4 regions of the Paenibacillus sp. AK002 genome follow, and region 4 is predicted to be linked to each of the others. Evidence: a T-box and tRNA genes for the amino acid it is inferred to sense, from the RefSeq annotation. Region 4 holds a T-box; the other regions hold tRNA genes.
What was found. A T-box is a leader RNA that pairs with one kind of tRNA and senses whether it is charged. The one in region 4 lies ahead of leuS (leucine--tRNA ligase), so its partner is inferred to be a tRNA-Leu.
Positions count from the first base shown of each region.

Region 1 (5,624 bases), 3.0 Mb from region 4:
CAAGCCCGAGATGAATCGGCATATTGCTCCGGGCACGGCCCTTTCCAGAAGCCGCTTTGAAGACCGGACCTTCACGCACGGCGAGAACCTGAAGGACGGCGTCACGACCGACTGGGGGACCGTATCGGTTCACGAACATACGGAGCTGGAGCTGATGTTCACCGACCCGGCAACGGGTCAGCTTCATCCAGGCGTAGCCAACACCATCGCGAACGGAAGCAATCTGTTCGTGGACTTCCCCGGTTATTCCGATTACCGCCACATCCCGGTAATCGGCAAAGGCGTGACGTTCCGCCTGCCCCACTGTCCGGATGTTTGGGGGATGATGTGCGAAGGCGATCTCGAAGAGGTTTACCGCATTCGCGGCATCCGCTTCAGACACGCTAAGCTCCACGGCTTGTCTACCCTTGTCTCGAGCCTCCTGACGGCTGTCATTGTTTTTATTACGGCTCTTTATTTATCTCCGGCATTCGCAGCCACGGCGGGAGGATTAGCCTGCTTGGTCACCGGCCTTCTCACCTCTTCCCTGGTCGGCCGTAAAGAAATCGGGCGAATCGCGGATCGTCTACGCAGCCTCAACCGCTTCATCCGCATGAATGCCGAAGGCAGCGGAGATCTGACGCAGCGGCTGGACCCCCGCCAATTCGATCAGGATGAAACGCGCGAATTAGCCAAATGGATCAACAATATGATCGATTCGCTGGAAAGCATCATGATGCAGGTGAAGTTGACGGCAGGCGATGTTTCCTCCAGCCAACAGGTAATGAACGACACCACCGCCGTCACCGTTACTTCCGCACAGCGTGTCAGCAGCAACATTAGCGAGATGATCCGCAGCATGCGCAGCCAGCTGCAGGATATCGATGCCGTGAAGGACAGCGCGGAACGGATGCGGGAGACGCTCCGCCAGCTGGAACGCCAAGCGAATGAGCAGATTGATGTGGCGAAGAATGAAGTCGTCCGGATCGGAGACAAGATGTCTCATATTTCTGCGAAAGTCGAGGAAACAAATCAGACCATCCGCACGTTCATGGGAACCGTTCAGGAAGTTACAGGCGTCCTGCACGCGATCGAACAAATATCCTCCCAAACCCATTTGCTGGCCCTGAATGCTTCCATTGAAGCGGCACGGGTCGGAGAACACGGACAAGGTTTTGCCGTCGTTGCAACCGAAATCCGCAAGCTGTCCGAACTGACCAGACAGTCCACGGAAGAGGTCCACCGGATTATCGGCCATATCTATCAGGACGCCCAGCACGCCGTGCTATCGATGAAGGAAGGGACCCGGGTCGTGGAAGAAGGAAATCTGCTGGTTTCCGCGGCTTCCGAGCTGCTTGCCGCCGCAGCCGAAGACGATCTGCGCAAGCACCAGGCCGTAGATGAAGTGGTTCAGCTGATGGAGAAAATCGCTTCGGTCAGCAAGGAGAACCGAAAGATTTCCAAGGATGTGGAGAGCAAAGTGCAGGAGCTGTCGCAGGAAATCGAAAGCGTAAGGTACACCTCAGGCAATGTCGAAGCCATAGCGAAATCGATGCAGCAGCTGGTAGGTCAATTCAAACTCACCGAAGCCCGCATCCGATAAAACGGAGGAGCGCAGCATATAAACAGCCTTCCAAGCATGAAACTCGGAATCACCGGGACTCTTGCGCGGAAGGCCGTTCGTTTTATATTCAAACCCGGTCTCGGCTGATCTTAACGGTTGAACCTTCCACCGGTCTCGTCACTCGATTCCGGACCTGTTTCGGGTGCTCAAGGAAGATCTAATACGAGCGCAGCGGATCAGGCCGCCAGCTTGAGTGCTCCCTGACGAGATCGCTGATCCCGACGAACTCCACTTTTTTTTGCAGTTCCGGGATCGTGCCTTTCAGCGCCTCTGCCGTTCGGATTCCATATACGCCAACATGGCCGATTGCAATGCAGGAAGTTCTCTCTACCGCATGCTGCGCCGCGGTCTGCAGCTGCTTGCTCACATGCTGTACGGTATGAACGTCATCCAGGAAGATATCGTTGGCGATGGACGGCATTCCCATCGATGCTGCCAGTTTGCCGACCACGCTGTAGTAATTCGTTTTGCTGTCGACGAAAAACAGCCCTCTCTCCCTACAAACGTCGAGCACGATGGACATGACCCGTTCATCCCCGGTAACCTTGGAGCCCATGTGATTATTAATCCCAACGGCATAAGGAACCGAATCGATTGCCTCCTCCATGCGTTTACGAATTTCCTCATCGGTGAGCGAACTTAAGATAGCACCCGGTCCAAGCCAGGAAGACCGGCCCTGCTTAGGCTCCATGGGCATATGAATAATGACGTCATGCCCTTGCTGGTGCGCGGCCTCGGCATCTTTCTTGCTCGTCGGCAAAAACGGCATCACGGCTACCGTGATTTTGACAGGCAGATTGAGCATTTCCTCGGTCCCTTTCTGATCATTGCCAAAATCATCGATAATGACGGCCAGCTTATTCGGCTTCTTTTCCTGCGCGGATCTGCCGTGACCGGATTCTTCGTGCACGTTTCGGGTATCATGGTTGAACGAATCAGCAGCATTAACCACCCCCGCCCCGTACCCGATCTGTGCTCCGCTCAAGATCCCCCATACCAAACACAGCAAGATCATCGATTTTCTATATCTTTCCCGCATTGCTACGCCCCTTTCCACTCATCATCATGATAGCCTTACCTAACCGTATTGTTTGAGAAAAGCTATTCAAATATGTAATTACAGGCATAAATGATTGTATTCCGCATGGGGGCCGGCACAAGAAATTAAAACAAGACGCTTCCGGGTCGCTGGGAAAACGTCTTGTTCGTATTTTTTCAGTTGCGTCTCAGATTCGTTCGAAAGCCAAAAGGAGGTTTAATCAGGAATCCTCCGCTCCCGCAATCACCTGCAGCGCATTTCCGACGGATTGCAGAAGATTGCCGGCCACCGTAAGATCGTTGGCTTTCTTATTCGTTGCCGTGCCGCGCAGCTCCGCGGTAATTTCGGCCTGAGCCGCATTGGCGATCGATTGCATCGCGTTCCCTAGGATGGAGAGCCTTTGTCCTTCATCCTGCTGCTTCTTTCTTTTGGACAGCATTTTCGTTTGACCCAGAGCGGCGATATTCGTTCCCAATGCTTGCAGCCAAGCATAGGCGGCAAGCTGTTCTTGGAGACTCCATGACTTGGCTGGCAAGGCAATCCCTTCTTTCAACTATTCATATCAATATTTAATATAATACGCGAATGCTTCGTATTTGTTTAAGTCATTCATCCTGTCCCAGAGAATCCCAAAGCAAAAAAGCTCGCAAACTGCAAGAACAGTTTACGAGCTTTCTCATTAGATGCGGTCGAGAGGACTCGAACCTCCACGGGGGTAAGCCCACACGGACCTGAACCGTGCGCGTCTGCCAATTCCGCCACGACCGCATGTATGTTGTCCACCTTCGAGCCAAGCTCTTATCAGCGGCGACAAGATATATAATATCACGCTAAATAAATCGAGTCAACACTTTTTTTGAACTTGATTAAAAACCTTGTTTTCGGTTAAAATAAGAACATAAGTTCTCATTCAATATCCATTTTCTATATAAAGGCGGTGATGTTGATGGCCATACAGGCTGTTACAACGGAAGAACGGGCATTGATCAAGAGTTACCTGCTGCTGATGTTCATTCATAAGGTGTTTGAGCGGGATTGCCGTATCATACAGGAGAGCGGGGTTTTCAAAACCCCTCAGTTGTACGTAGAGGTTGTGGGAAACGGCGCCAAACGTGCCGCAGTGCTCCTTCGTGAGGTGAAGCAGGAATTCACCAAGCGGGCGATCAAGGTTTATGACATCGGGCAAAGCCAGGACGGGATTCAGGCACGATATGCCTGTCGGGGATACATTGGGTCGATGAACATTCTATGGCCATCCTTCCGTGAGGAGATGATGGATCGCATGCGAGCCTATCTCGGGCTCGTTCCGCCTGAGAGCGAGTCCACCGAGCAAGCCCAACCTCCTGCCGCTGCTTTACTTTCGCGCGCTAGCATCGCTGTGCCTTAAACGAAAGAATAACCGCCTCCCCGACTGAACAAGCGCTGCGGGGGAGACGGTTATTTTTATCATACACATCAATGAAGGTTATGCTGCACGCGGGTCAGTCCCTGCGAGAGAGCATGTCCCGCGCTGGCGGCAGACGCCACGGCTACGGCCTCCATGATCTGAGCATCCGAGGCTCCCTTGGCACGGGCCTCCTCCATATGGTAGAAGGTACACAGCTCATTGTTGGCAAACAATCCGATCCCCAGCGCGATCAGCTGCTTCGTTCTCGCATCCAGCTCGCCATCCTGAAAGCAAACGCCGGTGAACTGATGATACGCTTCTGCCATGTCCGGCATGCTCTGCTTCAAATTCTGAATTTCATTTTTGTATGCCGAGACCTTGTCATTGGACATTTCCATAACCAAAAGCACCTCTTCCCGAAAAAATAGTTCCGAGGTTAAGTTGTCCGACGAATTCGAGATCTATGCTTATTCTTCGACCGGGCTGACTCTTGGCTCTTTTTTGAGCTGGTAGCTGTAGCGCCGATCCAGTTTAACGACCCGCCGGTTTCTGCGGCGGATGATAACCTGCTCCGGGTCCCAGGCTACGACGAACCCTATAATATCATTGGTCTCCAGCCCATCCCGCACAACCCGGACCAGTTCGCCGGAGAGCCGCAGCTCATTGAGTCTTTCATCGCTGATCATCGCCATTCCTCCTTCATCACTTACTGTGCAAAAAAAGACCTAAATGAGATCATTTAGGTCTTTTGAATGCGTTGCGATATCGACAAACATCCCGATTAAGAGATGTTCTATATACCCATTAACGCTGAGCCGGCTCGATGCTGTCATTCTTCTCGTACCAATAATCCAGCACGGTGGAAGACATGACGCGCTTCTCGATATATTCGACCTGCTGAGGCGTAAACTGTTCCTTCCATTCGAAGGAAACCTCCTCGCACAATCCGGCAATCGTCAGCAGTTCTGACCAGGCAACATAGCGTTTGTACCAGAAGAACTGAGGATGTTCAATCATATAGGGATATAGATCATCAAACTCCGTATGTTTACAATCCAAAGCACGTTCAAAATGTACCTTCGCTTCATACAGCTTCTCAATCAAAAACGGCTCGGTTACAGGTTGTTTCCCCATGGTGCTGCCTCCTCTCTCTTGCCTACCTCTTTATTATAAGCGAAAATCACGGAGGCGAAAAGATTTAGTTGAGATTTTAGGCGGAAATCCCATTATCATTTACTTCAAATTACCATTTTTTCTCTTCGCTTAGACTAGGGTACAACCGTTCATGACCTAAGACCCAGCCCGTGACAAGCGATCGAAGACAAGCCTAAGGAGCCCCTTAGTTTTAGCTGAACGAAATCTTCCCATCCTCAAGCGACGATATGGTGACAAGCGATTCCACGTGAACATGCTGTTCCCGCAGCGTTCTCGCCCCGGCTTGGAAACTCTTTTCGATCACGACGCCAAGCCCGATTAATTCCGCCCCGGCCCGATCAATGATTTTGATCAGCCCTCTCGCGGCGTCTCCGTTTGCAATAATGTCATCGATGAAGAGCACTTTATCGCCCTCGCCGATAAACTGGCGCGACACCATG
Region 1 covers NZ_CP096377.1:5,000,506-5,006,129, forward strand. The annotation lists gene M1D70_RS22330 (methyl-accepting chemotaxis protein) at 1-1,582, shown strand, start outside; gene M1D70_RS22335 (divergent polysaccharide deacetylase family protein) at 1,761-2,642, opposite strand; gene M1D70_RS22340 (DUF6944 family repetitive protein) at 2,863-3,177, opposite strand; tRNA gene M1D70_RS22345 (tRNA-Leu) at 3,327-3,410, opposite strand; gene M1D70_RS22350 (hypothetical protein) at 3,589-4,029, shown strand; gene M1D70_RS22355 (carboxymuconolactone decarboxylase family protein) at 4,098-4,427, opposite strand; gene M1D70_RS22360 (hypothetical protein) at 4,497-4,715, opposite strand; gene M1D70_RS22365 (hypothetical protein) at 4,834-5,163, opposite strand; gene M1D70_RS22370 (xanthine phosphoribosyltransferase) at 5,375-5,624, opposite strand, start outside.
Region 1: it encodes a tRNA-Leu, which carries the amino acid that the T-box ahead of leuS (leucine--tRNA ligase) is inferred to sense. The anticodon was not compared.

Region 2 (5,624 bases), 210 kb from region 4:
CCCGTTGTCCTTGATCTCGATATGAACCTCGTCATCCTCCTGCGTCGCGTTGATGGTCAGCCAGTTATCGTCCTGATCGCTGCGCAGGCCGTGAACGATATAATTCTCAATCAGCGGCTGCAGCGACATTTTGATCATCGGCACATGCTTGATTTGATCGTCGCAGTGCATTTTGTAAATATACTTGTCCTTATAGCGAATGCGAAACAGCTCCAGATAAAGCCTGCACGCTTCCAGCTCATCCTTCAGCGTATAGTGGGACTTATGCTGAACGATATTCTTGAACAGCATCGACAAGCTGTAGATCATATCGCCGACGTCCTGCGCCCCTTGCGAGAGAGCCCTCATTCGAATCACTTCAAGCGTGTTGTATAAAAAATGCGGGTTGATTCTCGCCTGCAGCGCGGACAGCTCCGCGTTCTTCTGGTTAATCTCCGCTTTATACACCTTATCGATGTAACGGGAAAGCTCATCCAGCATTTCATTGAAGCTGCCTGCGATTTGCCCCAGCTGATCGTCCTTGGTATCCTGCATCCGGGCCACGAACTCTCCCTTCTCGACCTTGCGCATAAAACGGATAATGTTATCGGTTCTTCTGGAGTAATTGACGATCATCAGGGAAGGGATGGACACCGCTATCACGATGCATAGCAGGGCCGCAATGATAATGGTGCTCTGCAAGCCATGGAACGATTCCGCGATTTCGCGCTTGGGCGTGATGCCCACCACCGTATAGCCTGCCTGATTATGGGCTGCCGTTGTAATATAGGATTCCTCATCGAGGGTCACCGTTTCCTTGGAATTCAGAAGCTGGTCGGCATACGGATACTTCTCGCCGTAATATTTGCCGGAGGAGTCAAACATCACGCGGCCGTCGCCCGACAACACCAGAACGGAGCCCTTCAGGGAATCGTCGCTGTTGTTCAGCACGGCATCCAGCGCATCCGTTCGATACAAAATAAGCAGCTGTCCCAAATTTTTGTAAGTGGTCATATCATTAATCGGGCTTCGGATCGAGAACAACGGCAATGTCACGTCTCCGGCCAGCTTGCGTATCCATAGATTCGGCAACGTGACGCTCTGGCTTTCGAGCGCCATCACGTCGGGAATGTAGGAATGCGTGGCATTCGCCTGATACAGCCTTGTCATGCTGCCCTGCTTGTACACGTAGACATACTGCTTCTCCGCGCTGTACAGCATGATGTTCTCTATATCCGGATCATCGTCAAGCCTCTGCTTGAAATAAGCGACTACGCTGTCCGAATTGGACTGCCCCCCGCCCGCGATCCGATTCATTCGCTTGGCCATATACTCGTTGAACGAGTTCATGAGAAAATAGGAAGTGTCAATGCCCAAAGAGCTGTTGCGGTATAAGTCGTTCACATAGGACTGGGCATTCTCGTATTTTTGATTCAGGTGTCGTTCCACCCGCTCCACCGCACTCCGCTGGATGTCCAGCTCGCTGCGGACGGCCGATTGAAACAAGAAGTAATACATAAGAAACGATAAGGTGACGATGGTAACTACTGCAATCAGGGCGATTAACAGCAGCATCTTGGTAAACATATTATTTTTAATATATTTTAGATATAGCCTTGCGGGAGACATCGGCTTCCCCTTCCTGGTGTAAACGTTGTAACTGCTTAACATATTAAATATAACATCGGCCGACCGTCCTCAACGGATGAAATTTCTACCAAGTCATGAAGGTGTAATTTGCCTATTTTAGACCATTTTGGGGCCGATCTCCCCCCTGTTTCATAGCATGAATCTTGAAGGAGATGGATGATCATGCCTCAATACCGCATTATTGTCGATTTGTCCGACTTTCAGCTGCACCTGCTCGACGGCAACATCGTGGTACGCACGTTCCCGGTCGCCATCGGCAAAATGGCTACGCAATCGCCGCCCGGCAATTACACCATTGTCAACAAACAACCGAATCCCGGCGGTCCTTTCGGGGCTTACTGGTTAGGTTTGTCCAAACCCCACTACGGCATCCATGGCACGAATGACCCTTCATCCATCGGACGCTCCGTTTCCCATGGCTGCATTCGGATGTATAACGAGGACGTGGTGGAGCTCGCTTCCCTCGTGCCCATCCATACCAGGGTCACCATACGAAACTAATAACATAAACTGGTGATTTCAAATCCCTCTAAATTGGTTAAATACAAATGTTACATGGTACCCGTGTATTTTACCTACTCGTTGTTATGGAGGGATTGCCCATGATGCAGAGCAAATATTTCAGGACATGCTTTGGCATAATCGCGCTGCTCTTAATCATCTACCTCGGAGCCGAAATCAGCTTTTTGTTTCGCCCCATCGTCTCCATGTTCAACATGCTGATCGTTCCGGTGGCCATGGCCGGCTTCTTCTATTATCTGCTCAGGCCGATCGTGGACTACCTGGAGCGACGCAAAATCAAACGATCCATCGGCGTCCTGATGCTGTATTTCGTGTTTGCCGGTCTCTGCGCGATCTTTGGCATCGTCGTATGGCCGACGCTCCGTGAACAGATCGAAAACTTCATCAGCAACGCCCCCTTCCTGGTTGAGGGCGTGGAGGAGCAGATCGACCAGCTTCAACAAAATCAATTCTGGTCCCGCTATATACCAACGGAATCCGAATTGTCGACCTCCCTGACGGAATACATGAACCGCATCATCACCTGGATCAGCAATTCCATCAATAATCTGATTTCCGTTGTATCCGGCGTCGTTGTCATTATCGCTACGATTCCGATCATTTTGTACTACATGCTGAAGGAAGGCAGCAAGCTCCCGCCAAGACTGCTCAGCGTCCTGCCCAGACGATACCGCCGCGACGGCCAGGAGGTGCTGGGCGAGATCGATACGGCACTCAGCAATTTTATTATCGGCAAAGTGATCCTGAATCTTATACTTAGCGTCATGATCTATATCGGATTTTTGATTATCGGACTGCCCTATTCCCTGCTCTTGACGGTGATTTCCTTCTTCTTGAATTTCATTCCGTACATCGGTGCGCTGCTGGCGACCATTCCAGTCGTCATCATCGGATTTATCGAATCGCCCTCCATCGCGATATGGTCCGTCGTGGTCATTGTCATCGCCCAGCAGATTCAAGATAATATCCTGACGCCCGTCATCTACGGGAAACAGCTGGATATTCACCCACTGACTACGGTTGTCCTCATTCTTGTAGGCGGCGACTTCTTCGGACTGCTCGGCATCCTGCTGGCCATTCCGGCCTACATGATCATCAAAATTATCGCGGTGCGAATTTACGAGCTGTTCCTCGCCGAAAAAGTAGAGGACGCATGATGGCGCCTCACAGCAAAAAGGATGTCCCCGCCAACTTTGCGATGGCTAGTGGGACATCCTTTATTTTAAAAGAATCACGCATTGCCGCGCAGGGACCGAACCACGAAATCATGCTCGTCCTTACGCAATATCGTGCCATTCGACAGTGTGACGGTATCCTCATCGTGAGATGTCAGGATGGCCTGGGAAGACACCAGCTGGTTGCCCCTCCATACCATGACGCAGGATCCAAAATAAACGGCATTATCGAATTGAATGGTATGACTCACGATATAACCGATGGAGTTCAGGGCCGGATAGGAGTTCCTCGGCATAATTCTATGAATGGCTCGAAACGGAATGATAAGCTCGCCCGGGCCTAGAACCACTTTTTCCTGAACGGGATCCCACCCTTTCAGCACACCTTCAACCGTGCTTTTCGCCCCGTCTAGACGCTGAATGACAACATGACGACCAATCCAATGCTTCATGAAGGTCACCTCTCGCGGATTATTCATCTCCATCGTCCGGCGTGTTCGGGATGTCCCACTTCACCGGATCCATACCCTCTTGCATTAAAAAAGCATTCGATGCTGAAAATGGACGGCTGCCGAAGAATCCTTTGTGCGCTGCAAACGGGCTCGGATGACTGGACTCAAGCACCTTGTGACGGCTTCGGTCTATGAAGGAACCTTTCTTCTGTGCATAACTGCCCCATAATATAAACACCATGGGCCTTTCACGTTCATTCAGTTTCGAGATGACCTTATCGGTGAAGGTCTCCCACCCGATGCCTTTATGCGAGTTCGGCTCGCCCTCGCGAACCGTCAGCACAGCATTGAGCAGCAGAACTCCCTGGTCCGCCCATGATTGCAAGGATCCATGATTCGGGGCCGAAATCCCCAGTCCGATGAAAGCTCCTTATGTATATTGCGTAAAGACGGAGGAATCGCAACCCCGGGCGAGACGGAGAAACTCAGTCCCTGCGCCTGCCGGCGACCGTGATAAGGGTCTTGCCCCAAAATAACGACCTTCGTCGATTGGTACGATGTTTGCTGCAGAGCCCGAAATATATCTTCCTTAGGAGGATACACCGTACTGCGCCGGTACTCTTCTTCCACCCGTTCCAACAAAGCTTGAAAATAAGGCTTATCCACTTCTCCCTGCAGGATAAGGTCCCAATCATTGTTAAACATCCGCATGTCTCCTCTCCCTTCTCCTCACGCAGGTCAGCATGGAATCATAAAAGAAATGCGATCACTTTAATCGGGACGCGGCATCTTCCGCTTAGGTCTGCAGGAACAACGCCCGCTGATGAATTTGCGTCGATTTAAAAAATAAGCCGGCACCCATACAGGGGCCGACTTATTTTGCATCATACCAGACGCCGTTATAATGCCGAGGACGGGGGTCGAACCCGTACGGTAGTCACCTACCGCAGGATTTTAAGTCCTGTGCGTCTGCCAATTCCGCCACCCCGGCATATTGTATCCGCGCATGTTCCTAGCGTCGTTCACGTTCACTTGAAAAGCCCGAAGGTACGCGTGGAATTCGCAATATTTTGCGAGATCATCCCGAAATCTAGGTGTGCACATTTCGTCTTAGCGACAAAATCGATAATACCATGTACAACCATATGATGTCAATATATGAAACTCATAATTTTTCGCATCACCCCGGGCCAAGCATTCATCTCGATGAACTAGCGCCATCGCTCTGCTTGTAGGTACTGACAGCAAATCAAGGGGCTCCTTCGCAATCGGCGCGCGTGCTTTCCCAGCTGGAGCTTCCTATAGAATAATTTCTCGGTTACCGTGCATCCTAAATGAAGCTCGCGTGCTTACATGCGGAGACTAGAACAACAGAAGAAAAGGAAACCCATCGACATGAAAAAACGAACATGCTCAGCCTTCTCATTGCTTGCCCTTGCGCTGATTCTTGGTTATCCCGGCCATGTGCATGCGGAGCACGCGCCTTCCGCCTCCAAAGGCAGAGATTATTATGAGGAGCGCGGCGAGATCGTGTGGGAAGTGCCCACGCAGAACAAGGTGATCGCCCTCACTTTTGACGACGGCCCGGACGAGCATAATACCGTTCAAATTCTGGATCTGTTAAAGCGGTATGACGCTAAAGCCACCTTCTTCGTTGTAGGCAGCCGGGTGGAGAAACATCCCGACATCGTCGCACGGGAGCTGCAGGAAGGACATGAAATCGGCAACCACTCCTATACGCATCCGCCCTTTCACAATATTAACGTCACGAAGTTATCAAGTGAACTGAATCAAACGCAGGATGCGATCTATCAAGCCACCGGCATGAAGACCGTACTGTTCCGCC
Region 2 covers NZ_CP096377.1:2,202,949-2,208,572, reverse strand. The annotation lists gene M1D70_RS09640 (sensor histidine kinase) at 1-1,608, opposite strand, end outside; gene M1D70_RS09635 (L,D-transpeptidase) at 1,792-2,130, shown strand; gene M1D70_RS09630 (AI-2E family transporter) at 2,232-3,308, shown strand; gene M1D70_RS09625 (hypothetical protein) at 3,383-3,805, opposite strand; partial or broken gene M1D70_RS09620 (uracil-DNA glycosylase) at 3,798-4,483, opposite strand; tRNA gene M1D70_RS09615 (tRNA-Leu) at 4,684-4,769, opposite strand; gene M1D70_RS09610 (polysaccharide deacetylase family protein) at 5,174-5,624, shown strand, end outside.
Region 2: it encodes a tRNA-Leu, which carries the amino acid that the T-box ahead of leuS (leucine--tRNA ligase) is inferred to sense. The anticodon was not compared.

Region 3 (5,624 bases), 3.2 Mb from region 4:
CAAGCAAGCCTGCGACATTAAAGGCAACATCAACTCCAAGGGCGAGAAAATCTATCATACGCCCGAATCCCCGTACTACGAGCGCACGAAGCAGGAGCAGTGGTTCTGCAGCGAGGAAGAAGCCGAGCAAGCCGGTTTCCGGGCACCGCTTAAGTAGCTATGAACCTGTTTGCATATATGAAATGAACGCATATGTTCATCTTATATAAATTTTAGCCGTATTTGAAAAGGAGCCACGAGCCATGGGGAAAAAGAAAACGCCGGCAGCCAAACCCAATGAAAATCAACCAGCAAATCCAAGCTCTGCCGCATTGTACAAAACCGTCTGGAGATGGCATTTCTATGCCGGCATCATTTTCGCTCCTTTTCTGATCATCCTGGCTGTATCCGGCTCCGTTTACTTATTTAAGCCCCAGATTGAACAAGCGTTATATCGGGACTACTACACGGTAACCCCTCAGGTCGAACGGGTAACGCCCAGCAAGCTGGTCGGACAAGTGAAAGAGCTCTACCCTGACGCTACCATCACGAAATACCGCCCCGGCGAGTCGGATTCCCGCTCCACGGAAATCAGTCTGACCTCGGGCAGCGAATCCATGACCGTCTTCATGGACCCCTATACGGGAGAAAAGATAGGCGAACTGAAAGACAACGACCGGATCATGGACAAAATCGAGGAGTTCCACGGCGAGCTGATGGTCGGGACCATCGGGGACCGGATCGTGGAGCTTGCCGCCTGCTGGGCGATCGTGCTCATCATCACCGGTTTGTTTTTATGGTTCCCGAAAAATAAAAACAAAAGCAAAAAGAAAAGAAGCCTTGCAGGCATCCTGTACCCGAGGCTCGGCAAGGGCAAGCAAATTCTTCGCCGGGACCTGCACGCCGTTCCCGCATTCTGGATTGCGGCTGGCATGCTGTTTCTCGTCATGACCGGATTACCCTGGTCAGGCCTGTGGGGCAGCAATTTCCAAACCGTGGCAACCAATACCGGTGCCGGCTATCCTCCTTCCATCTGGTCGGGCAGTGCGCCATCCTCCCATGTGGTACAGACGAAGGAAGTGGCAGAGGTGCCTTGGGCGGCCGAAAATCTGGAGGTTCCCAACTCCACCATCTCCGACTTTATGCCGCTTCCGATTGAAGATGTCATGTACGTAGCCCGAAGCGAGGGAATGCATCCGAGTTACACCATCAGCATCCCGCAGCAAGCGGACGGGGTGTACACGTTGTCGGCCTATCCGCCGAAAGCGCAGGACGAAGCCACCATGCATATCGACCAGTACAGCGGCGCGGTGTTGGCGGATTATCGCTATGATCATTACGGATTCGTCGGCAAAGCCGTTGCCCTGGGCATTACCCTGCACAAAGGAACCCAATTCGGCATCGTCAACCAGATTTTCAGTTTGCTGATATGCCAAGGCATCATTCTCATTGCGGTAAGCGGTTTGTACTTGTGGTGGAAACGAAAACCGGATCACGGACTGGGGGCTCCGAAAGCGCCCGAGGCAGGCGCCAAGAGCATGAGGCTGTTCCTGCTGCTGCTTATCGCATTGGGGATTCTGTTCCCGCTTGTGGGCTTGTCTCTCATCATCGTGTGGATCATCGATTCTGTCATTGTGCGGAAGATACCGGCGATCAAGGCTTTCCTGAACGCCTGATTCGCTTAGGACTCAATCATAAATAAGGGGTGGCGGTTTCATGATCGTAAAAGGCCGTATTATTATAACCGTACTGCTATCGGTTCTGCTGCTGAGCGCTTGTTCGGCCAGTCCCGAGGCAGCCGACCGGTATGAAAAAGAAATCCCGTTGATGGCCGAGGTGAACATTCCGGATGCATTATCCGTCCAACAGCCGGAGACCATCGAGATTATTCTTACCCAAGACGGCAAAAGAGTGCCCGGTGCGGATTTTGTCCACTACGAGCTGTGGAGCCATGACGGTTCCCTACGGGATCCCATGACGGATGCGGTCGAGGTGGGCGATGGCGTGTATACGGTGACCAAAACCTTCGATAAAGAGGGGCTGTATTTCATCAAGCTGCACAGCGGCAACAACGGCTCCATCATCATTCCCCAGAAACCGTTCGCCGTCGGCAAACTGTCCGAGGCCGAGCTTGCCTACCTGGAGGCGGGAACTCCGACATTCCAAGAAGGCACGGCAGAGCATCATCATTAAAACAGGCGGAATCAGGATAAAAACCGGCGCCGAATGTCCGGCGTCGGAACCATGCATTCACTGGATTGCCCGAACCACCGGTAACGGTTCTTCGCCACCCAGCGGTACACCAGGTTCCGTAAGAAAGGGGGAATCAGGATCAGGACATACGACAGCGGCCAAGGAAAACGAAGACGCCGCGCAATCCGAAGAGCTCCCGTCGATCTGGTGTAATATCTCCCCTGTTCAATCAGCACCATCGTCTCCGGCGAATCTCCATCGAGCCCTCCCTGCCTCAACAGCTCCTGACCGATATCGGATTGCAGCGAAGCGAACCGGAAAACACCCGCGGGATCTCGCTTGATAATGAATTGAGTCAGCCCCTGGCACAAATGGCACACGCCATCAATCAGCACAATTGCATATTCCTCATGATTTTCGGTTGCACGATCCTTCATATTTTCTTCGCTCCCTTCACACCATAAAAAAAGAAAAAACGCAGGAGCCCTCTCCTACGCTTGATCAAGTACGCTTATTGGTTTATTACTCAGCAGCTTTGTTCAGCCACTCGCCGTCTCTCATCTGCTGGTCGAATTCGTTCGAGAATTTCTCCATGCATTTGCATATGAAATCCTTACGACAAACCGGGCAAGGTACTTTCCCAAGTCGGCTAAGCGCAGTCAGTTTCCATTCCGGGAAGCGGTTATAGAATACGCGAATATCCGTTCCGTCAGCCGTGTGGATAATGAATTCGTAAAGCCCTTCCTTTTCATTGCTTCCAGCTGTGGTCACATTTGCAATCTGCGGTCTGTATGGCATGTTCATCACCCGTTTATTTTATTTAAATTCCTTATGACTGGTTTGTACTTTCTGGTACTTAGTCATATTAAAGAATTTTAGGGGTGATGTCAACCGAAGAACACATCCAGGATCGAGCCCAACTGCCCCCTCTTTTTACCTTCCAATATATCCGGGTTGAAGACTTCCACATATCCGCAGTTCGTACAGGAAACAAATAGGAAATGATTGTGCTGAATATCAAACATTTTGCTCAAGCCTGCCCCCGACATCGAGACCTCTTTCGTCTCGCAGTGGTTCCCTCCGCATTTGCTGCATACAAACCGTTCCTCTATCATTTGTTCTATTCGCATTCCAAGCGCCCCTTTCAATGCATAGCTTTAACTGAAGTACGGCGTATCATGTAAAAAGTTTCATATTGAGCGTCTTTAGCCGACAAAAAAGGATGACCCCCATTTTAGAGAGCCATCCGAATCCTCCATCGTCAGCTTACGCTTAACTCCACGTCGATGTTGCCCCGGGTTGCTTTGGAATACGGGCAAAACGCGTGCGCTTTCTTCGCGAGATCCTCCGCCTGGCTTCGTTCGATGCCCGGCATTTCGATCTTCAGCTTCACTGCCAGCTTAAAGCCGTCAGCGCCTTCGTCTTTTCCGATCGACACCTGGGAGTGGATCACGACATCCTTCAGCTCGACGCCCTCCTTGCGGGCGATGTTGGCCAGGGCGCTTTCATAGCAGGCCCCATAACCGGCCGCGAACAGCTGCTCCGGATTGGTTCCGTCTCCACCCGGACCTCCGAGCTCCTTCGGCATGCTTAATTTGTGGTTGAGAACGCCATCGGTAGATTCTACGGAGCCTTCCCGCCCTCCAATGACTTTGACATCTGCTGTGTATAATGGTTTCATGCTCGTTCATCTCCTTCATGCCCTATTATGGTCTCTACATGTACTCTTTATACTTTCAGCGCAAATTGAAACGATAAACACGGCAATTCGCCATAGTTGCAGCATTTTCACGGCACGCGATGGACATAACAAAAAAGCCGTTTATCAATGGGATTTCCATTTGATAAACGACTTCTTTATGAAGTATGCGGTAGAGAGGACTCGAACCTCCACGGGTATACACCCACTACCCCCTCAAGATAGCGTGTCTGCCATTCCACCACTACCGCATGTATAAGGGATGTTCTGCAGCGAACATTCCCTATTATACTGCCCCTTTAGGTAAAAGTAAAGCGCCAAAATCTGGGCTTTAGAATTGGCCGTTTGCATCAGCTAGCTCTTATCGCCCCGCTTATCCTTCCGATAGGCCGAAAACTCGATGTATTCGCGGATAAACTCCTTCTCATGCTCAGCCAGACCGGACATTAAGGCAGGATCCAATGATTCCGGATCCACTTCATACTCCCCGCGGGCTTCCTTGACACGGTTGGTTGGACTGCCCTTGCCAATAATGAGCCAATCTAGGCTGACGGAAAAAAATGCTGCGATCTCAATCAATTTATTCGTGCTCGGCGTTGTTTTTCCCCTCTTCCAGTCACCAAAATTTCCTGTGCTGATCCCGAGGGTTTCACAAAACGCCTTCTTGGTCATACCCCGGCTTTCTATGAGATGTTCGATTCGTTGGTAAATAGACTGCATCAAACAACCGCCTTCCTATTTCTCTTTGAAAGAAAATATCTTATGTACGTATTTTTCTCTTGCACAATGACTTAATTACGTGTATAATCAATATATATTGCCTAAATTATACCATAGTACTCATGGATCGTCGTATCTTTTACTCATGAGTCTATTTCCATACGAGGAGCGAGTAATTTGCCCTACGATACCATGACCACATCCTGGAATAATGCGGTTCACTCCTTGAATAAGGGGCTGATGGTCATTACTCCGGATGGCATCATAGACAAAATCAACGATCCGCTCATTACCATGGCCGAAAGATACGGTGTCCCGCCTGACTTCAGGTGGCATGGGGCATCTTTTTTTGATATGACTTCCCAGCATCTTGGTTCTGTATTCGATCATTTTTCCCATGAGCTGGATATACCCTCCGTAAGGGAAGTTATACTGGGTAAGCTGCCTGATTATTCTTTTGAATATGCCGTGGAATGGAATGAACGGCAGAACTGGGTTCTGTGCGAGGTGCTGCCGCTGATGATGAACAAGGACAGCCGCGTCCACGGAGCCATGATATCATTCACGGATATTACAAAGTTCAAGCACAAGGAACTGCTGCTGGAACAAGCGCTGGCTCACAGCTTCCCTCTTCCAGGACATATCCCAATCTGTGCCGTATGCAAATATGTTCGCCATGCGGATGAATGGGAGCCTGTGGAGAGCTATTTGGAGAGCCGTCTCCCCATTGAGTTTACCCATGATATTTGTCCGGATTGCATTCGCAGATTATACCCGAAATATTCTTCCATCCTCGATGATCCGGAATTGCCCGATTAACGTCCCGTCTGCATACAACACAGAATAAGCAGCTTCGATATCCCGATGATCACTGGATTCGAAGCTGCTTATTTATGATTGAGTCATTCTTTGGTTGATTACGCGTTTACAAAACGAAGCAGGGGGCTTATGAGGGTCGGCAGTACCGAAACATGCCCCTCACCCTCAATTTCGTCGAACGTCGTCTCCAGCACCTCTTCATGCCCTTTGAGAA
Region 3 covers NZ_CP096377.1:5,756,287-5,761,910, forward strand. The annotation lists gene M1D70_RS25670 (thermonuclease family protein) at 1-157, shown strand, start outside; gene M1D70_RS25675 (PepSY-associated TM helix domain-containing protein) at 243-1,655, shown strand; gene M1D70_RS25680 (FixH family protein) at 1,696-2,172, shown strand; gene M1D70_RS25685 (thiol-disulfide oxidoreductase DCC family protein) at 2,184-2,609, opposite strand; gene M1D70_RS25690 (hypothetical protein) at 2,695-2,970, opposite strand; gene M1D70_RS25695 (zinc ribbon domain-containing protein) at 3,060-3,302, opposite strand; gene M1D70_RS25700 (organic hydroperoxide resistance protein) at 3,434-3,853, opposite strand; tRNA gene M1D70_RS25705 (tRNA-Leu) at 4,040-4,122, opposite strand; gene M1D70_RS25710 (helix-turn-helix domain-containing protein) at 4,226-4,591, opposite strand; gene M1D70_RS25715 (PAS domain-containing protein) at 4,769-5,410, shown strand; gene M1D70_RS25720 (alpha/beta hydrolase) at 5,509-5,624, opposite strand, start outside.
Region 3: it encodes a tRNA-Leu, which carries the amino acid that the T-box ahead of leuS (leucine--tRNA ligase) is inferred to sense. The anticodon was not compared.

Region 4 (5,624 bases):
CGATGCCAAGGTGATCAGCAGCAAGGTGGGCAATTATGCGAATCCGGAATACCCCGAGCTGGAGGATTTTGGAGATGCAACGCTGGTGGGAGACAATGGAGCCACCAATTATTTCCGCGTCGATTGGCTGACGCCCGGAGGACTTGGCACTTGGGGCGATGGCAGAACCTTTATTCTGGGAACGGAAGGATACATCGAGCTTCGCAAATACATCGATATCGCAAGGCATCCGCAGGGGGATCATCTGTACTTGGTTAACGGCGAAGGAGAGTTTCATATGGAACTTCAGGGGAAAGTGGGCTATCCGTTTTTCGGGGAGCTTATTCTGGACTGCCTGGAACGCACGGAACATGCCATGTCCCAGGAGCATGCCTTCAAGGCCGGAGAATTGTGCGTGATTGCCCAAAATGAAGCCGTGCGCATTCCGTAAAATCATTTATAATAGAGAAAACCCCGTTACGTTGAGGGTTGGGGGTTAGACAACTCCAAAATCGCTAAAGGGGCGATTCTCTAAAATGACCTCATCTGTCGATATGATGCCAGGCTTTGACCGCATGCAGCTTCAAGCGCCGTTCGATCTGACCTATTACAATGAACAGCCGCTGTCGGGAGGGCAGTTTCACTCGCATGCTTTTTATGAAATCTATTATTTCCATGAGGGACGCTGCACGTATTTGATAGGCGATTCCGTGTTTACCCTGAAACCGGGGGATCTGCTCCTGATGAACGGGCTTACGCTGCACTGTCCGAATGTTGAACCCGATTCCAGATATGTCAGGAGCATTCTGCATTTTGATCCGGCCTGGATCTGCAAGGGGCTTTCGGAGACGGCCAAATCGATATTGCTGGACCCCTTCGAAACGCTGCGGAATCACCGCATGACGCTGACGGGGGAGAACCGGGAAGAATTCGAAGGGATGCTGGCCGACATACACCGCCTGTCGTCCTCCACGGCCAGGTTTCGCCAGGAGCGGATGACCCTTCGAATCCAGGAGATGATGTACGTCATCGCCGATTGGTGTCAGGCCGCCGTGCAGGATCACGACGCGATCTCGGAGAAGGAGCGGCATGTCCAGCATGTCGTCTCGTTTGTCGAGGAAAATTATATGCTGGATCTGACGCTGGAGGGAATCGCCCGCGACATGCATATCACGAAGCACTACTTATCCTCCTTATTCAAGGAAGTGACCGGAACGACGGTGTTCAAATATGTGTATCACCGGCGGATCAACCAGGCAAAAATCATGCTTAGGCTCCACCCCCATCTGAGCATAACGGAGATCAGCCAGGCGTCCGGTTTCAAGCATTTGGCCCATTTCAGCCGGATGTTCAAGGCCATGGTCGGGACGACGCCGGAATATTACCGCAGAAGCGGAGAAGAGCTTTCGTTGACTTGACCGCGCTTTTTGGGTATAATAGCCACATTAAAACGGTAATATGAACGCGATGATGAGGATCAATCGTTCCAATTTCGATCATGCAGAGAGCCGGTGTCTGGTGAAAACCGGTTGACGATAGGGATGAACTCGCCTCGGAGCAATGGTGTTAACCCGGCCGTCGGAGGGCTGTATTCCGGCAGCATCGGCCGATGAAGCATCGTCGTCTTATCCGCGATAAGGATGCAAAGGGAGCGAAAGGCAAAGCATGCCTTTGGCTAACTAGGGTGGTACCACGGGAATCAAACCTCTCGTCCCTAGCGATCAACGCTATGGATGATGAGGTTTTTTTGTTTTTTTGGGCAATGGCGCAGGCCTTGCCTCTCGACTGTGAAGGAGGAGCAATGAAGTATGACGGACAATCAACCAACCGGCCACGGCTACCAGCCGCAGGCCATCGAACCGAAGTGGCAGCAATACTGGGATGAGAACAAAACCTTTAAAACGGAAGATGCCTCGTCCAAACCGAAATTTTACGCGCTGGATATGTTTCCGTACCCATCGGGCGCAGGCCTGCACGTAGGACACCCGGAGGGATACACGGCAACGGACATCGTGTCCCGCTACAAGCGGATGCGCGGATACAACGTTCTTCATCCGATGGGATGGGACGCCTTCGGCCTGCCGGCAGAGCAGTATGCGATGGACACGGGCAAACATCCTCGTGAGTTCACCGTGCAGAATATCGATACGTTCCGCCGCCAGATCAAATCCCTCGGGTTCTCGTATGACTGGGACCGCGAGATCAGCACCACCGATCCGGAATATTACAAATGGACGCAGTGGATCTTTATCCAGCTCTATAAACGCGGCTTGGCCTATGTGGCCGAGGTTCCGGTAAACTGGTGCGAAGCGCTCGGCACCGTGCTGGCGAACGAAGAGGTCATCGACGGCAAGAGCGAACGCGGAGGCCATCCGGTCGTACGCAAGCCGATGCGCCAATGGATCCTGCGCATTACCGAATATGCGGATCGCCTGCTGGAGGATCTGGACGAGCTGGACTGGAGCGAAAGCCTGAAGGATATGCAGCGCAACTGGATCGGCAAATCCACGGGCGCCGAGGTCCGTTTTGACATCGAAGGGTATGATGGTCATCTGGAGGTGTTCACCACTCGTCCGGATACGCTGTTCGGGGCAAGCTACTGCGTCCTGGCACCGGAGCATGACCTCGTGGACAAAATTGCGACAGCCGATCAGCGCGATGCGGTGAAGGCTTATCAGGATCAGGCAGCACGTAAAAGCGACCTGGAGCGGACGGATCTGGCCAAGGATAAAACCGGCGTATTCACGGGTGCGTATGCCATCAACCCGGTCAACGGCGCCAAGGTGCCGATCTGGATCGCGGATTACGTGCTTGCCGGCTACGGCACGGGGGCCATTATGGCGGTTCCGGGACATGACAGCCGGGACTGGGAGTTTGCGAAGCAATTCGGTCTTCCGATCATTGAAGTCGTTCAAGGCGGAAACGTCGAGGAGGAAGCATATACCGGCAGCGGCGCGCACGTAAATTCCGGCTTCCTGAACGGGCTGGATAATGAAGAGGCTATTCTGGCGATGAATGAATGGCTGGAGAAAGAGGGCAAGGGCAAGAAGAAGGTGACCTACCGTCTGCGCGACTGGCTGTTCAGCCGTCAACGCTATTGGGGCGAGCCGATTCCGATTCTGCATCTGGAAGACGGAACGATGAAAACCGTGCCGGAAGATCAGCTTCCATTGCTTCTGCCAGATGTGGATCAGATTAAACCGTCCGGCACCGGCGAATCGCCGCTGGCCAACGTGACGGAGTGGGTCGAAACGGTTGATCCCGAAACGGGTATGAAAGCCCGCCGCGAAACCAATACGATGCCGCAATGGGCCGGCAGCTGCTGGTACTACCTGCGTTACATCGATCCGGATAACCATGATGAACTGTGCTCCAAGGAGAAGCAGAAGGAATGGCTGCCGGTTGACCTGTACATCGGCGGCGTGGAGCATGCTGTGCTTCACTTGCTGTATGCGCGCTTCTGGCACAAAGTATTGTATGACCTGGGCGTCGTCGATACGAAGGAGCCTTTCCAGAAGCTGGTCAATCAGGGCATGATCCTGGGGAACAACAATGAGAAAATGAGTAAATCCCGCGGCAACGTCATCAATCCGGACGATATCGTGAACGAGTATGGCGCTGACACGCTGCGCGTATACGAGATGTTCATGGGGCCGCTGGAAGCGACGAAGCCATGGAACACCAACGGCGTTGAAGGAACGCACCGTTTCCTTTCCCGCGTATGGCGCCTGTTCATCGGAGACGACGGTCAATTGAATCCTAAAATCGTGGATGGCGAGGGTACGGACGAATTCAAACGCACGCTGCACAAAACGATTAAGAAAGTGACCGACGACTTTGAGCATCTGCGCTTTAACACAGCGATCAGCCAGTTGATGATATTCATCAACGAGGGGTACAAAACGGAAGTGCTTCCTCGCAAGGCGATGGAGAACTTCGTCCAACTGCTTTCCCCGCTTGCCCCTCACCTGGCTGAAGAGCTGTGGAGCCGTTTAGGCTACACGGAGAGCGTAACCTACGTGCCTTGGCCTGAGTTTGACGAGGCTTGGACCGTAGAGGCAGAAGTCGAGATCGTGGTGCAAGTCAACGGCAAAATCGTGGAACGCGCCAAAATCGCGAAAGACATGGACCAAGAAGCCATGCAACAACATAGCCTCTCCCTTCCAAATGTCAAGCAGGCGCTGGAAGGCAAGAGTATTCGCAAAATCATTGCCGTGCCGGGTAAACTGGTCAATATCGTGGCCGGTTAATCGTAAAACCGAAGGCAGCATCCAGTTTGGCCAAATCCTCCTCATACTTGTCGTGTGTGGTTTGGATCAATTGGTAGAACAACCCGTTCAGGTTCGATTCCAGCAGTGCCAGAGCCTGGGCCGTGATGCCTCCGGGAACCGCCACCCGCTTTTGCAGCTCTTCGGGGGAGAAGCCCTCCTCCGTTAGCAGCTTGCCGGTGCCAAGCAGCATTTCGCCGGCTAGTGCATTGAGGGACCTGCGGTCGATTCCGGTCATTTCAACGGCAGCGTCGATCCATTTTTCCATGAATAAACTTAAAAAAGCAGGCCCGCAGCTGGAGAAATCGGAAGTGATTCGCGTGTGCGATTCCAGTATCTTGAGCGGCCTGCTGATATAAGACAGGAGGCTTTCTATAAGCTGCCTGTCTTCTTCTTTTATTCGGGAACCATACATGCATAACGATGCTCCGCCTCCGGTGATGTTAGTGATGCTCGGTATGATTTTCGCTACCTTGCAAGGCAGCGATGATTCCAGATGGATCAGTTGGACCGGACTCGTGATGGATATGGCGATTTGCCGGGTTTCGAGCCGATCCTTGATTTCGCCGATGACCGTTTTGAATTCCAGCGGCTTGATACATAAAAACAGCAGGTCGCTTTGAGAAGCCGTCTCCGTGTTAGAGCTGCATACCGTCAGACCGGGATGACGTTTTGCCAGCTGCAGCGGCTTTTCAGGGCTTCGGTTGCTGACCCGAATCTGCTCAGGCAGGAGTGCGCCCGATTGAATGAAGGCATCGATCAACAGACTACCCATGCTGCCCGTACCGATAAAACCGACCTTCATGTGTAAGTTCCCTCCTTTCGCGCTTTACGGCAGAAATGTACCGTCCTTACGTTTAATGTATGCGGGGAAGATGCCGATTCATGACGGTTTTTCATGCGATTTCGGGGGGGAAGCCGAAGATTATTCCAGAGTTTGTACGAATTGAACTTTGAAGTTAAGGAGAGGTCTTTTGATGAAACGGATATCTTTAGGTTGGAGCCTTGCCGCAACGCTTGCGGGCTGCGGACTCATCTTGTTTGCCGGCGGCACGGAACAGGGAATCGAGGGCTGGCAGCCGTTAAACGAACAGCTGGAGCAAGTCATGACCATGGAGGAGAGCGCCGGTCCGAAGGCGCTTGCTTCCGATTCCCGGGATAAGGATGCGGGAGGGGCTGCAGCCCCTGCCGACACTCGAACGGATTTTTCTGATGCTGCAAAGACCGCTCAGGGTGGACAAGGCGAGCCCGCTACGAACGCGAAGGAACCGATGGCAAGTCTGGACCCGGCTGCTGCGGCCGGGAACGGCCAAGCAGCGGAACCCTACCCATCTTCAGCTTCTGCACAGGCAGTCGTTTCTCCGGCTTCATCCCCTA
Region 4 covers NZ_CP096377.1:1,988,370-1,993,993, forward strand. The annotation lists gene M1D70_RS08515 (Gfo/Idh/MocA family protein) at 1-430, shown strand, start outside; gene M1D70_RS08520 (AraC family transcriptional regulator) at 516-1,397, shown strand; T-box leader at 1,438-1,698, shown strand; gene leuS (leucine--tRNA ligase) at 1,788-4,229, shown strand; gene comER (late competence protein ComER) at 4,210-5,052, opposite strand; gene M1D70_RS08535 (ComEA family DNA-binding protein) at 5,225-5,624, shown strand, end outside.